2 regions of the Stenotrophomonas sp. KH_029 genome follow, and region 1 is predicted to be linked to the other one. Evidence: riboswitches for the same ligand, from Rfam matches in the RefSeq annotation. Region 1 holds a riboswitch; the other holds the start of a gene.
The links. A riboswitch is a leader RNA that binds a small molecule or an ion and turns the genes downstream of it on or off. The one in region 1 is predicted to bind cobalamin.
Positions count from the first base shown of each region.

Region 2: it holds a riboswitch for cobalamin, as region 1 does, so the genes downstream of both, metE (5-methyltetrahydropteroyltriglutamate--homocysteine S-methyltransferase) here and btuB (TonB-dependent vitamin B12 receptor) in region 1, are expected to answer to the same signal.

Region 1 is NZ_CM174498.1:579,366-586,502, forward strand. Features, by position in the region: gene AC3ITM_RS02635 (MBL fold metallo-hydrolase) at 1-319, opposite strand, end outside; gene AC3ITM_RS02640 (NAD(P)-dependent oxidoreductase) at 388-1,026, opposite strand; gene AC3ITM_RS02645 (LysR family transcriptional regulator) at 1,123-2,085, shown strand; gene gph (phosphoglycolate phosphatase) at 2,094-2,744, shown strand; gene btuB (TonB-dependent vitamin B12 receptor) at 2,857-4,698, opposite strand; cobalamin riboswitch at 4,820-5,045, opposite strand; gene AC3ITM_RS02660 (TfoX/Sxy family protein) at 5,194-5,565, opposite strand; gene AC3ITM_RS02665 (GAF domain-containing protein) at 5,562-6,044, opposite strand; gene bioD (dethiobiotin synthase) at 6,128-6,865, shown strand; gene AC3ITM_RS02675 (aminotransferase-like domain-containing protein) at 6,799-7,137, opposite strand, start outside.
Region 2 is NZ_CM174498.1:310,648-317,784, forward strand. Features, by position in the region: gene metE (5-methyltetrahydropteroyltriglutamate--homocysteine S-methyltransferase) at 1-1,595, opposite strand, end outside; cobalamin riboswitch at 1,809-2,042, opposite strand; gene AC3ITM_RS01395 (RpoH suppressor) at 2,411-4,300, shown strand; gene AC3ITM_RS01400 (helix-turn-helix domain-containing protein) at 4,304-5,674, opposite strand; gene AC3ITM_RS01405 (CoA-acylating methylmalonate-semialdehyde dehydrogenase) at 5,786-7,137, shown strand, end outside.

The sequences.
Region 1 (7,137 bases):
CGAAGTAGTAGTCGGGGTCGCCATGGCTGATGTAGATGGTGGTCAGGCGTTTGCCGGAATCGCGGATGCGCTGCACCAGCTGGGCCGCGTCGGCGGCGGCGAACTGGGCATCGACCAGTATCGCGTCGTGCGGGCCGGTGACCAGCGTCGAGGCGACGGCGAACAGGGCCTTGTCGCCGGGATGGTAGGGCTGCACCTGCAGCGCGCGCTGTTGGGTGCTGGTGGCAGCGGCGGCGTGGTCGATGCTGGCAGCGGTCACGCCGAGCGCCGTGCCGATGGCCAGCGCCAGGGCCAGGGTGGTGCGGGAGAGGTTCGGCATTGCAGGAACTCCTGTGCGGGGTCGGGGGTAGAGCCGAGCCATGCTCGGCTTACTTTCAGGCGGCTGCTTCAATACGCCGCCGTCGCGATCTGGCGCAGGTACTGCGGCTGTTCGATTTCGCTGACGAAGGCGTCGGCGTAGTCGGGATAGCTGATCCGGCTGTGGCCGTCGGCGCCGACCAGGAAGTTGCGGGCCTGGGTGCGGAAGCCGCCGCGCTGCGGGCCGGGGCCGATTTCGGCGGCCGGCGAGTAGAAGGTCCAGTCCAGGTCGTCGACGCTGCGCAGCTGCGCCAGCGTTGCGCGCGCGGCCAGCGCGACGGGCTTGTAGGCGTCGGGGAAGCCTTCGGTATCCACCAGCTGCACGCCGGGGGCCACTTCCAGGCTGCCGGCGCCGCCGACCATGATGAAGCGCGGCACGCGCGCCTGGCGGGCGGCCTGGACCAGCGCGGCACTGACCGAGGTGACCGTGTCGGGCGCATCGCCCGGGCGCGGGCCGAATGCGCTGGCCAGTACGTCGTGGCCGGCGATCACCGCAGCCAGGGCGTCGATGTCGTCCAGCGCGGCCACGGCCAGTTGGGCACCGTCCAGTTCGGCTGGCAGGTCGGTTTCACGGCGGACGATGGCGGTCACCTGGTGGCCGCGGGCGAGGGCCTGGCGGGCGATTTCACGGCCGATGTTGCCGGTGGCACCAACGAGGGCGATTTTCATGGGGCAGGTCCGTTGAGGGAGGACGCCCAGCATATGCGCCTGAAATGGTGCGAAAAATCCCGTATAACGGCCTAATTTGTTGCACGGATCGAGCAGATGGACCGGATGACCGCCATGAATGTGTTCGTCGAAGTGGTCGAGCGCGGCAGCCTGACCGCGGCGGCCGAGGCGCTGGAGATGTCGCGGGCGATGGTCACCCGCTACCTGGCCGAGGTAGAACGCTGGCTGGGCGCGCGGCTGCTGCACCGGACCACGCGCCGGATCAGCCTGACCGGGCCGGGCGAGGCGGCCCTGCTGCGCTTCCGCCAGATGCTGGCGATCGGCGACGAACTGCGTGGCGAGCTGGCCAGCGACAACCCCGAACCGCACGGGCTGATCCGGGTCACCAGCAGCGTCTCGTTCGGGCAGAGCCACCTGGCCGCCGCCGTGGCCGGCTTCGTCCAGCGTTATCCGCTGGCGCGGGTCGAGCTGCTGGCGGTGGACCGGCTGGTCAACCTGGTGGAGGAGCGGGTGGACGTGGCGGTACGTATTTCGCGCGCGATCGACCCGGCCCTGATCGCACGCCGGCTGGCGACCTGCCGGTCGCTGCTGTGCGCCGCACCGGCCTACCTGGCCCGGCACGGCACGCCGACCAGCGCCGAAGAGCTGGCCCGGCACAACTGTTTGACCCACCACTATGTCGGCAAGAGCGTATGGCAGCTGCAGCGCGGTGGGCGTGCGATCGCGGTGGCGGTGGGTGGCAGCATCAGTGCCAATGAGGCCTCGTTGCTGCTGGAGGCGGTGCGTGCCGGTGCCGGCATCGCGATGTTGCCCAGCTACCAGGTGGCACCGTACCTGCGCAGTGGCGAACTGGTGGCGCTGCTGCCGGAGTACGCGCTGGAAGAGATGGGCATCCACGCGGTGTACGCCTCGCGTCGGCAGCTGCCGGCGATCATGCGCAGCTTCCTGGACTACCTGGTGGAACGTTTCGCCGGCGACCCGTTCGGCGACGATGATCCGCTCGCGGTCGGCGCGCCGGCCGGCACCGTTACACTGGGCGCCCCCACGCCGTCGAAGTGAGCCGTACCTTGTCCTACCCGTATCCGTTGGTGGTGTTCGATCTGGATGGCACGCTGGTGGACAGCGCCGCCGATATCGCCGAAGCGCTGAACCGCACGCTGCAGGACTGGCAGCTGCCGCGCGTGCCCGAGGCGACGGTGCTGACCTGGATCGGCGATGGCGTGCGGCGGCTGGTCGAACAGGCGTTCGACGCGGCCGGCAGCGTTATCGATCTGGACGCGGTCATGCCCGGTTTCATGCGGCATTACCAGGCGTGCCTGTTGCGCAGCCCGCAGTTGTTCGAGGGCGTGGCCGAGACGTTGGCCGCATTGCGCGAGCGACAGGTGATCCTGGCGATCTGTACCAACAAGCCGTCGGCATTGGTGGCGCCGCTGCTGCAGCACTTCGGTCTGCAGGACCATTTCGCGCTGGTACTGGGCGGCGATTCGCTGCCCGAGCGCAAGCCCAGCGGCGCGCCGTTGCGGCACATTGCCGCGCACTTCCGGATCGCGCCGGAAGCGGCGCTGATGGTGGGCGATTCGATCACCGATTTCCGCGCCGCGGTGGAGGCGGGCATGCCGGTGGCGCTGGTGCGCTATGGGTATCCGCGCGGCCTGGACCTGGACAACGTCGAGGCGGTGGCGGTGGTGGATGACCTGCGAGAGTTGCTGGCGCTGTGACGCGTTGGGCAGTGTGCCGACCAACGGTCGGCACCTACCGGGCGAACGTGTACCGACCAGCGGTCGGCACCCGCTACGGGTGGGACGGCGGCGGTACCGCCGTCCCGGCGCCTCATTTGGGCTGGTAACGCACGCTCAGGCGGTACTCGCGGCCGGGCTGGTTGTACCAGGCCACCGTTTCGTAGTCGCGGTCGAACACGTTGCTGACCCGGCCCAGCACCGACCAGTCGCGGCTGATCGCGTATTCCAGGCGCAGATCGACGGTGCCATAGCCGGCCAGGCGCACCGTGTTGGCGGCATCGTCATAGCGCTTGCCGGCACCGTTGGCGGTCACCCCGGCGCGGAAGTCGCCGAAGCTGCGGTCGATGTCCAGGCGGGCGGTGTTCTGCGCGCGGCGTGCCAGCCAGTTGTCGAACTGCGCGCTGCCGTCGGTGCGGTTGCGCGGGTCGGTGTGGCTGAGCTGTGCATTGAAGTCGACACCGGCCACGCTGATCGAGCCGGTCAACTCGGCGCCGCGGATACGGGCCTTTTCCACCTGCGACATCATGAAGGTGGTGGCGTCATAGGTGATCAGGTCGTCGATGCGGGTTTCATACACGTCCAGGCCCCAGCGCCAGCCGTCGCCCTCCTGGGCGATGCCCAGGTTGGCGCTCTTGGACTTCTCCGGGTCCAGCCCCGGCACGCCGCTCCACGGATCGTACAGATCGCTGAAGGTCGGCGCCTTGAACGCGGTGCCGTAGCTGGCGTTGAGGCGGAAACCGCCGCCCAGTGCCATGCCCCAGCCCAGGCTGCCGGTGGTGTGGTTGCCGAACTGCTGGTTGTCGTCGTTGCGCACGCTGGCCTGCAGCTGGTGGGCGCCGAAACGGCCCTGGTACTGCACGAACACGCCGGTGTTGTCGCGGTTGTCGACCAGGTAGCCGGCGCTGCTGCCGTCCAGGTTGTCCTGGCTCCAGTCCACGCCGGCACTGAGCAACTGGCCGTCGGCGATGCCGACATCGGCCTGTACCGAGGCGCTGTCGCGGTGGGTCTGCGCCGCGCCCAGCCAGGTGCTGCCGTTGTAGTTGTCCGACTCGTTGTCGGCGCGGCCGACGTTGGCGGTCAGGGTGAAGCGCTCGCCGGGGCGGTACACCACCTTGCCGCCCAGCACCTGCTGCAGCGTTTCCGAATAGTTGTAGTAGCCGTCGTAGTGGTTCTCGCCTTCGGCGCGCAGCGCGGTGCCTTCCACGCTCAGCGCATCGGTCAGCGCATAGCCGCCGCGCAGGCTCATCGACAGGTTGCGGTAGCCATCGCGGTCGGGCTCGTCGGCGCCACAGCCGGCGAAGGTGGCCGCATCGCCACGGCAGGAATTGATGCCGTCGGTGTGCTGGTAGGCGATGTCGGTGCCGAACCAGCCGCGCTCACCGCTGCCGCCGAAGCCGCCGCTGGCTTCGCGCAGGCCGTTGCTGCCGGCGCCCAGCTGCAGGTGCGGGGCGAAGCTGCCGGTGTTGCGGCGGGTGAAGATCTGGATCACCCCGCCGATCGCGTCGGCGCCGTACAGGCTGGACTGCGGGCCGCGCACGATTTCGATGCGCTCGATCTGCGCCAGCGGCAGGTCCTGCAGCATGGCCAGGCCAAGGTCGCCGGTATTGATGCGCACCCCGTCGACCAGCACCAGGGTGTGGGCCGAGTTGGTGCCGCGCAGGAACAGCGAGCTCTGCTTGCCCAGGCCGCCGCTGTTGTTGAGGTTGATGCCGGCGCGGCCACGCAGCAGGTCCTGCAGCGATGGCGCCTGGCTTCGCTCGATCTCGGCGCGGTCGATCACCTGCGCCGGCGAAATGCTGTCCTGCAGGGCGATCGGGGTACGGGTGGCGGTCACCAGCACCTGGTCCAGCGCGGTGGCATCGTCCTGTGCGGCGGCCAGCAGGGGCAGCGCGGACAGCACGGCCAGGGTGAGGATTCGGTTCTGCAGCTTCATCAATGACTCCATGCACCGCGCACGCCCGCGCGGCAAGGGGTGGGGATGGTGGCGCTGCAGGGGGCTTTCGACGGTGGGCGGACGCACGGCGCCGCTTGCCGCCGCCATGCCCGCCGCATCGCAACCAGTCGTCTTCCAGGCCGGTCTCCGGGCTTGCGGGTCGATGGCGGGGCCATCGTGCCAGGCGCCTTCCCATGCCGAAGCACAGTGGTCGATTGCCTGGTGTTTCCACGCTTACCGTTGCGGGGGCAGCGCCGGAGTGGCGGCGGGCAGGGCCCATGCGTCACCGGCTTCCCGTTTCAACCTGCCGGCATGCGCCGCAGGTCACCTGAAAGTGCGCGCAGTGTAGAGCAAAGTCGGCGCCGCATCAGCGCCGAACGCGAGGACGGGCGGCGGTGGGGCGAGCTGCTGGAACGGCAGCAGCCGTAGGTGCCGACCGTTGGCCGGTACGCCAAACCCGGGTAGGTACCGGCCGTTGGCCGGTACGCCTGCCGATCAGACGGTATCGTCGTCCAGCGCGAACGGCGCCGCATCGCCGGCATCATCATCATCGATGCGTTCGGCGGTGCGGTCGTAGACCGGGCCGGAGGCCGGCGGCGGCTTCTTCAGCGGCTTGTCGGCGATGATCGCATCGTAGGCGGCGACCAGTTCCATCCGGCGTGCTTCGGGCAGTTCCTGCCAGTGGCAGTCCAGCAGGGCGCCTTCCAGCGAGTACAGCAGGTTGAGGCTGGGCTTGAAGCCGGCGCGCTTGACCTTGACGAAGGCGCCGACCGAGCCGGCGGCAACCAGGTCTTCGGGCGTACGCAGACCGACCTGGCGCAGCCAGGCCGCGCTCTTGGGGCCAATGTTGCGCAGCTTGGCACTCATCCCAGCGCCTCGACGAACACCGCGGCGATGGCTTCCAGCCCGGCCTGGTCGTCGGCATCGAAGCGCGCCAGCAGCGGGCTGTCCAGGTCGAACACCCCGACCAGCGTATCGCCCCGCACCAGCGGTACCACCAGCTCCGAACGCGAGGCCGCATCGCAGGCGATATGGCCGGGGAAGGCATCCACATCCTCGATCCGCTGGGTCACCCGCTGGCTGGCCGCGGCACCGCAGACGCCCTTGTCCAGCGGAATGCGCACGCAGGCCGGCAGGCCCTGGAACGGGCCGACCACCAGCTCGCGGCCGTCGTGGAAGTAGAAGCCCACCCAATTCAGGTGCGGCAGCGCGTGGTAGACCAGCGCGGCCAGGTTGGCGGCATTGGCGATCCGGTCGCGCTCGCCATGCACCAGCGCACGGGCCTGGGCGGTCAGCTGGGCGTACTGTTCCGGCTTGCTGCCGGTGAGCGAGGAAGTACTGAACATGCCCGGAGTCTAGCAAGCGGCAGCCCGCGCCGGGACCACGGATAATGCACCGCTCTTTTCCGACGGCCCGGCCCATGACCGACCTGCTTCCCCCCGCGCTGTACGTCACCGGTACCGATACCGGGATCGGCAAGACCTTCAGCAGCTGCGTGCTGCTGCATGCGCTGCGCCGGCGTGGCGCTACCGCGCTGGGGATGAAGCCGGTGGCCAGCGGCTGCGTGCGCACCGCCCAGGGCCTGCGCAACGACGATGCCAGTGCGCTGCTGGCGGCCAGCTACCCGGCCCCGGTCTATGCCGATCTCAACCCCTATGCGTTGCCGCTGCCGCTGGCGCCGGAACTGGCCGCCGCCGATGCCGGGGTGAGCCTGGCGCTGGCACCGATCGAGGCGGCCTTCGCCCGCCTGCGCGCGCAGGCCGACCACGTCGTGGTGGAGGGCGTGGGCGGTTGGCTGGCGCCGCTGTCGGCCACCCTGGACCAGGCCGACCTGGTCGGCGCGCTGCGCCTGCCGGTGCTGATGGTGGTCGGGCTGCGCCTGGGCTGCCTCAACCACGCGCGCCTGACCGCTGCGGCAATCGCAGCCAGTGGCGCGCAATGCATCGGTTGGATCGCCAATGAGGTCGACCCGGCGATGGCGCGCATCGATGACAACGTGGCGATGCTGCAGGCGCGCCTGCCGATGCCGTGCTGGGGCCGCCTGCCGTACGCGCCGGGCGCCGATCCGGCCAGCCTGGCCGGGCACCTGCACGGCGTGGTTCAGGCTGGCGCGCCGTCCAGCAGTGCGCAGGCCAGTTGCCCCACCGTGGCGATCGCCGCGACGTAGGCCGCGTCCAGTTCCTGGCAGCACGACAGGCGCAGGCAGTGGCGGTAACGCGCGCCGCGCGAATAGACCTGGCCGGGCATGAACACCACCCCGCGCGCCAGCGCCTGTTCGAACAGCGCGCCGGTGTCGATGCCGGGCGGCAGTTCCACCCACAGCAGGAAGCCGCCGCTGGGTTGGGTGGCCGAGGTGCCCGGCGGGAAATGCTGGGCGACCAGGCTGCGCACGCGCCCGACCTGCTCGCTGTACAGGCGGCGCAGCCCGCGCAGGTGGTG
Region 2 (7,137 bases), 270 kb from region 1:
CGGGTCACATCGCCGAAGATCACCGGCGGTTTGACGCAGCGCGAGCCGTAGCTCTGCACCCACCCATTCTTGGTGAAGGCAAAGCCATCGAGCTGCTCGCCGAAGTACTCGACCATGTCGTTGCGTTCGAATTCGCCGTGTACCAGCACGTCCAGCCCGATCTGCTCCTGCACGCGCACGCAGTGTTCGGTCTGGGTGGCCAGGAACGCGTCGTAGTCGGCGTCGGAGAGCTTGCCGGACTTGTGGCGGGCACGCGCCTCGCGCACCTCCAGCGTCTGCGGGAACGAGCCGATGGTGGTGGTGGGGAAGCGCGGCAGCTTCAATGCACCGGCCTGGGCGAGGTGGCGCTGGGGGTAGCGGCTGTGGCGCTGTGCATCGGCCGGGGTCAAGCCAGCCAGGCGGGCGGCCACGGCCGGTTTGTGCACGCGCGGCGACTGCCGGCGCGATTCGATGCGTGCGCGCGATTCGGCCAGCCCGGCTTCGGCCTGCGGCTTGGCGTCCAGCGCGTCGGCCAGCAGGCGCAGTTCCTGCAACTTCTGCTTCGAGAACGCCATCCAGCCGCGCAGCTCGCCATCCAGCCTGGTTTCCAGGTCGAGGTCGACCGGGCTGTGCAGCAGCGAACACGACGGTGCCAGCCACAGGCGGTCGCCGAGGTGGCCGTGCGCGTAACGGGCCAGCACCAGCGCGTTGTCCAGGTGGGTGCGCCAGATGTTGCGGCCGTTGACCAGGCCGGCCGAGAGCACGCGGTCGGCCGGCAGAACCTTGAGCACGGCGTCCAGCTGCTCGGGTGCGCGGACCAGGTCCACGTGCAGGCCTTCCACCGGCAGCGCGGCGGCAAGCCCCAGGTTGTCCTCCAGTGCGCCGAAATAGGTGGCCAGCAACACCTTCGGGCGCGGCACGCCGGACAGCACCGCATAGGCATGCGCGAACGCGGCGCGTGCGGCCGCATCCAGGTCCTGCACCAGCACCGGCTCATCCAGCTGCACCCACTGGGCGCCGGCCTCCTTCAGGCTGCCCAGCAGCTGCGCATAGACCGGCAGCAGCGCATCCAGCAGGTCCAGCGCGGGGCTGCCGTCCACGGTCTTGGACAGCAGCAGGAAGCTCACCGGGCCCAACAGCACCGGTCGCGTTTCGATGCCCAGCGCTTTTGCTTCGCGGTATTCGGCCAGCGGTTTGTCGCCACGCAGCGCGAAGCCCTGGCCGGCCTGCAGTTCGGGCACCAGATAGTGGTAGTTGGTGTCGAACCACTTGGTCATTTCCAGCGCGTGCAGGTCATAGCCGTCGCGCTGCACACCCCGGGCCAGCGCGAAGTAGCCGGCCAACGGGTCGGCATCGGCCAGGACGCGGTAGCGGGCCGGGATCGCATCGACCAGGAAGGCGGTGTCCAGCACCTGGTCGTAGAAACTGAAGTCGTTGCTCGGCGGCACATCGACGCCGGCCTCGCGCTGCAGCGTCCAGTGGCGTGCGCGCAGGCCGCGGGCGGTGTCCTGCAGCGACGCTGCGCTGCTCTCTCCGGCCCAGAAGGCTTCCAGTGCGCGCTTGAGTTCGCGCTTGGCGCCGATGCGGGGAAACCCCAGGTTGGTAACAGTGGTCATGGAACGTGTCCTCATTGCATAGCGGCATTGAGGAACGAAGGAACCGCGCGCCGGCCACGCCATTGCTGCCGTGTCCGCCCCGCCAGCGACCTTCGCCCCCGCGGGCGAACCGGATGCCACGAAGCGGACGCACGGGGGCAGCGCCACGCGGACGGCATGGCGGCAGGCCCCGGCAACCTCCCCGCGGACGTTCCAGGTCGAATCAGGGGACGGTCATGTCCCCCGGCCGGGGCCGGTATTCGGGCTGATGGACACGGGCGCGGGCGCCCACCTAGTACCTGCCGCTTCCCAGGCGATGGTGCCCAGTGCTGTTGGCAGGATTCGTTTCCATTCACCGCTGCGGGGCAGCTCCGGAATGGGCGCGCGAGGCGCCTTCACCGGATTCCCGTTTAAACCCATCCCTTCATCTGCATGAAGCGATGGATACCTTCGGCGAGCACACGTTAGGCCGAAGGCGGCCGATGGTCAAGGGGGAAGGGCGCTGGCGGGAATCCTCGCTGGCGCCAGGTGGCGCTATGGCATCGCCAGGGGGGATTGACCCGCTGCAGCCGGGGACCGGCCTGGTGTTTGAGGCGGACCGCTGCCGGCCAGGTGGCGATCTGCCGGGCTGGATGTGGCTGGTCCGTTCCGGATGTGTCGGGTCCGGCAGTCGGCGCGGCCGAACCGGAAAAGCCGTTCCGTGCCGCACTTCTCAGGCCCTGAGAAGGCCTCGGGGGATACTGTCGCTATCAGCCCATCCGGGTGCCGGCCGCGTCCGGTACCGGCACGGGGCGCGTGCGGATCGGCCGCGCGCAGGCGGCGGCGAGGAGGGCAGCGTGGCGGACAAGTACTGCGATCTGGTCATGAAAGGCGGCATCACCAGCGGCATCGTGTATCCCAATGCGGTGCTGTCGCTGGCCCGCCAGTACCGCTTCAAGAACATCGGCGGCACCTCGGCCGGCGCCATCGCCGCAGCGGTGGCGGCGGCGGCCGCGCTGGGCGACCGCCGCCGCCACGCCGGCGAGGTGGTGGCCGACGAGGTCGGTTTCCCCGGCCTGGCCGCCGTGTCGGCGCAACTGTCCACGCGGGGTTTCATCTACCGCCTGTTCCAGCCGGCGCACGGCGCGCGCACCGCCTACCGGCTGCTGGTGATGCTGACCGGCAAGTCCAGCCTGCCGCGCAAGGCCGCCTGCCTGCTGGCGGCGGTGTTCGCCATCGCGCCGCTGGAACTGCTGGCATCGTTGCTGGTGCTGCTGGGCATCGGTTGGCTGGCCGCGGGCAGCGATGGCATCTGGGCCACGCTGCTGCCGTCGCTGCTGTGTGCCTATGGAGCCGGCGTGCTGGCGTCGGCGCTGCGCGTGGCACGGGTGGCGCGGCGCAACCTGCTGGGCCTGTGCAGCGGCGCCACCCAGGCCGACAGCAGCACCCCGGCCCTCACCGACTGGCTGCATGCCCGCCTGCAGGCACTGGCCGGCATGCCGTTGGACCAGCCGTTGACCTTCGGCGACCTGCACCACGCGCCGCGTTATGACGGTGAACCGATTGGCGCGCAGGCGATCAGCCTGCAGATGATCACCACCTGCGTGTCGCACACCGAGCCGCGCACGTTGCCATTCAGCGCGGCGCATTTCTGGTTCGTACGCGAAGAGTTCGCGCAGCTGTTCCCGGCCAGCGTGGTCGACTGGCTGGTGGCGCATGCCGGTGCGCCCGAGCAGGTTGACGGGCGCACCTATTACCGCCTGGTCGATGGCGAACAGCTGCCGGTGCTGGTGGCTACCCGCATGAGCCTGAGCTTTCCGCTGCTGATCAGCGCGGTGCCGTTGCACGAACCGGCGCGCCGCGAACGCCGCTGCGAGCCGCAGGCCGACACCGCCCCGCCGCGCGACAACAGCAACGTCGCCGACAGCATGGAAGGGCTGACCAGCGGCGGGCAGGACCGCAGCCCGGTGATCACCGCGTTCCGGGTGTGCTGGTTCTCCGATGGCGGTATCAGCAGCAACTTCCCGATCCACCTGTTCGATGCGGCGCTGCCGCGCTGGCCCACCTTCGGCATCAACCTGGTCTACCCGCGCCACGCCGATGCGGTCAGCATGCTGGCTGAAGGCACGGCCCAGGCGCAGATCGACCACGCGGTGTTCCTGCCCACCGAAAACCGCCAGGGCTGGCAGCGCAGCTACCAGTCCATCGCCCGGCCGCTGGCGGCAGCGGAAATGTCCGGCTTCCTGTTTTCGATCGTGTCGACCATGCAGAACTGGCGCGATGTGCTGCAGGCGCGCGCGCCCGGCTACCGTGACCGCATCGTGCACGTGTCGCTGCAGGGCGACGAGGGCGGCATGAACCTGGACATGCCGCAGGAGGTGCTCGGCCGCATCGCCGCCAAGGGCAGCCTGGCCGGCGAGCGCTTCTGCGATTTTTCCTTCCAGAACCACTTCTGGATCCGCTGGCGCAACCTGGCCTCGGCCTACCAGCGCTACACGCTGGAAATCGCGCGCACCGATGATCCCGCGCAGCGGGTGGCGGCCTGGGCCGATGCGTACCAGAGCGTGGCCAGCGGACAACCGCCGGCACCCTCGTACCGGTTGAGTTCGGAAGAGAAGCGCCGTGCATCGCAGCAGCTGTGGCGGCTGATGGTCGAGCAGGGCCAGGCCTGGGAAGACCTCGGCCCGGACCTCACCGACGGTGCACCGCGCCCGCTGCCGCAGATGAAGGTCACCCCGATTTACTGAGGATTACCCGCGTCCGGGCAACTGCGGGAACGCGCGCTGCATACAGTCCTCGCGTGGGCAGACCCGGCAGCCCGGGCCGATCGACACCGAGTTGCCGGGGCTCTGGATGTCCAGCCCGCGCGAATAGATCAGGCGTTCGGCGTGTTGCAGGTCGCAGCCCAGCGCGACGGCGAAGGTCTTGCGCGGCTGGCCATGCCCGACCGGCCCGCTGCTGACCTGCCGCGCCAGCCAGAAATGGCGACGGCCATCGGGCATCCGCGCGGTCTGGGTCAGCACCCGCCCGGGCTGGTTGAAGGCCTCGTAGACGATCCACAGCGGGCAGGAGCCGCCCACCTGCGAGAAGTGGAAATCGGTGGCCGAGTGGCGTTTGGATACGTTGCCGGCGCGGTCCACCCGGATGAAGAAGAACGGCAGCCCCGGCGCACTGCGCCGCGCCAGCGTGCTCAGGCGATGGCAGACCGCCTCGAAGCCCACCCCGAACCGGTGCGCCAGCGCATCGATGTCGTAGGCACTGTGCTCGGCCGCGCGCAGGAACTGCGCATACGGCATCACCAGCGCACCGGCGAAATAGTTGGACATGCCGATCCGCGCCTGGGCGATCTGCTCGGCCTGGCCGAAGCCGGCGCGCGCGATCACCGCATCGATCTGCGCCGCATAGCCCAGCAGGGCCAGCTCGGCGGCCATCTGGAACGCCTGCTGGCCCGGCTCCAGGTAGTCGGGCAGCCACAGTGTGCGGCTGCCGCCGTCGTACACGCGCTTTTCGCGCCCGGCCTGCAGCGGTGCCACTTCCACCAGCACGCCATGGCGGTCGGCCAGCAATTGGCGCAGGCGCGGCGCCACGTGCCCGGCCACCAGCCCCCATTCGCCGAACAGCTGCTCGGCCAGGTCGTCCAGTTCGGGGATGTGGTTGTGCATGCGGTTGAAGAAGTCGCGCACCTGGTCGCCGGCCGGCAGCGCCTGCCCGGCATGCACGTCGCCCAGCTGGAATTCCAGCGCGGCGGCGTGCTCGCGCAGCATCAGGTGGCGGCGGTGCAGGTCCAGCAGGGCGCGGCTGACCTGCGGCAGGTTGCCGGCCATGGCACGCAGTTCGGTGCTGCTGACCTCGGCCAGGCCCAGGTCGCGCAGGGTCTCGCCCAGCGCTTCCTGCAGCGCCGCGGGCTCATCCACGTCGAACAGCCCTGAAACGTCGCCCAATACCTCGCGCAACCGCGCCTGCACCGCCGGGGTCAGGGGGCGCTTGTTACGCTCGATCTGGTTCAGGTAGCTGGCCGACAGACCCAGCGCCCGCGCCAGTTGAGCCTGGCCATAGCCGCGCTGCTCGCGCAGTTTGAGCAGGCGCAGGCCAAGTTGGCGGTGGGGGCTGGCTTCGTTCACAAAATTCACAAGAATCGTTGCGGGCGTTGGCCAGATTAAGCGCATACAGCCCGGAAATCGAGGTTGGCAGTGTGAATAATGCGAACAACTTTCGTACCCGCCGGGATTCCCATGACTGTTGCAGCGCCCCGTATCCGCATGTTGATCGATGGCCAGTTCATCGAATCGGCCAGCTCGCATTGGCAGAACGTGGTCAATCCGGCCACCCAGGACGTCCTGGCCCAGGTCCCGTTCGCCACCCCTAGCGAAGTCGACGCCGCCGTGGCTGCGGCCAAGGAAGCCTTCAAGACCTGGCGCAAGACCCCCATCGGTACCCGCGCGCGCATCTTCCTGAAGTACCAGCAGCTGATCCGCGAGCACATGAGCGAGCTGGCCCACATCCTCAGCGCCGAGCAGGGCAAGACCGTGCCGGATGCCGAAGGCGATGTGTTCCGCGGCCTGGAAGTGGTCGAGCACGCTGCGGCGATCGGCAACCTGCAGCTCGGTGAGCTGGCCAACAACGTGGCCAACGGCGTGGACACCTATACCCTGCTGCAGCCGCTGGGCGTCTGCGCGGGCATCACCCCGTTCAACTTCCCGGCGATGATTCCGCTGTGGATGTTCCCGATGGCCATCGCCACCGGCAACACCTTCATCCTCAAGCCGTCCGAACAGGACCCGATGGTGACCATGCGCCTGGTCGAACTGGCGCTGGAAGCCGGCATCCCCAAGGGCGTGCTGAATGTCGTCCACGGTGGCGAAGACGTGGTCAACGCGATCTGCGACCACCCGGATATCAAGGCGGTTTCCTTCGTGGGTTCCACCCGCGTCGGCACGCATGTGTACAACCGCGCCTCGCTGGCCGGCAAGCGCGTGCAGTGCATGATGGGCGCCAAGAACCATGCCGTGGTGCTGCCTGACGCCAACAAGGAACAGAGCCTCAACGCGATGGTCGGTGCCGCCTTCGGCGCGGCCGGCCAGCGCTGCATGGCCGCCTCCACCCTGGTGCTGGTCGGCGAAGCGCGCCAGTGGGTGCCGGACCTGGTGGCCAAGGCCAAGACGCTCAAGGTCAGCGGTGGCAGCGTCGCCGGGACCGATGTCGGGCCGGTGATCTCCTGCGCCGCGCGTGAGCGTGTCGAGGGCCTGATCGCCTCGGGCGTGGAGCAGGGTGCCAAGCTGGTGCTGGACGGCCGCAACCCGCAGGTCGATGGTTTCGAGAAGGGCAACTTCGTCGGCCCGACCATCTTCGCCGGCGTGAAGCCGGGCATGCGCGTGTACGACGAAGAAATCTTCGGGCCGGTGCTGGTGATCCTGGAAGCGGACACGCTGGAAGACGCCATCGAACTGATCAACGCCAACCCCAATGGCAACGGCACCGCGCTGTTCACCCAGTCCGGCGCGGCCGCGCGCAAGTTCCAGGAAGACATCGACGTCGGCCAGGTCGGCATCAACGTGCCGATCCCGGTGCCGGTGCCGCTGTTCTC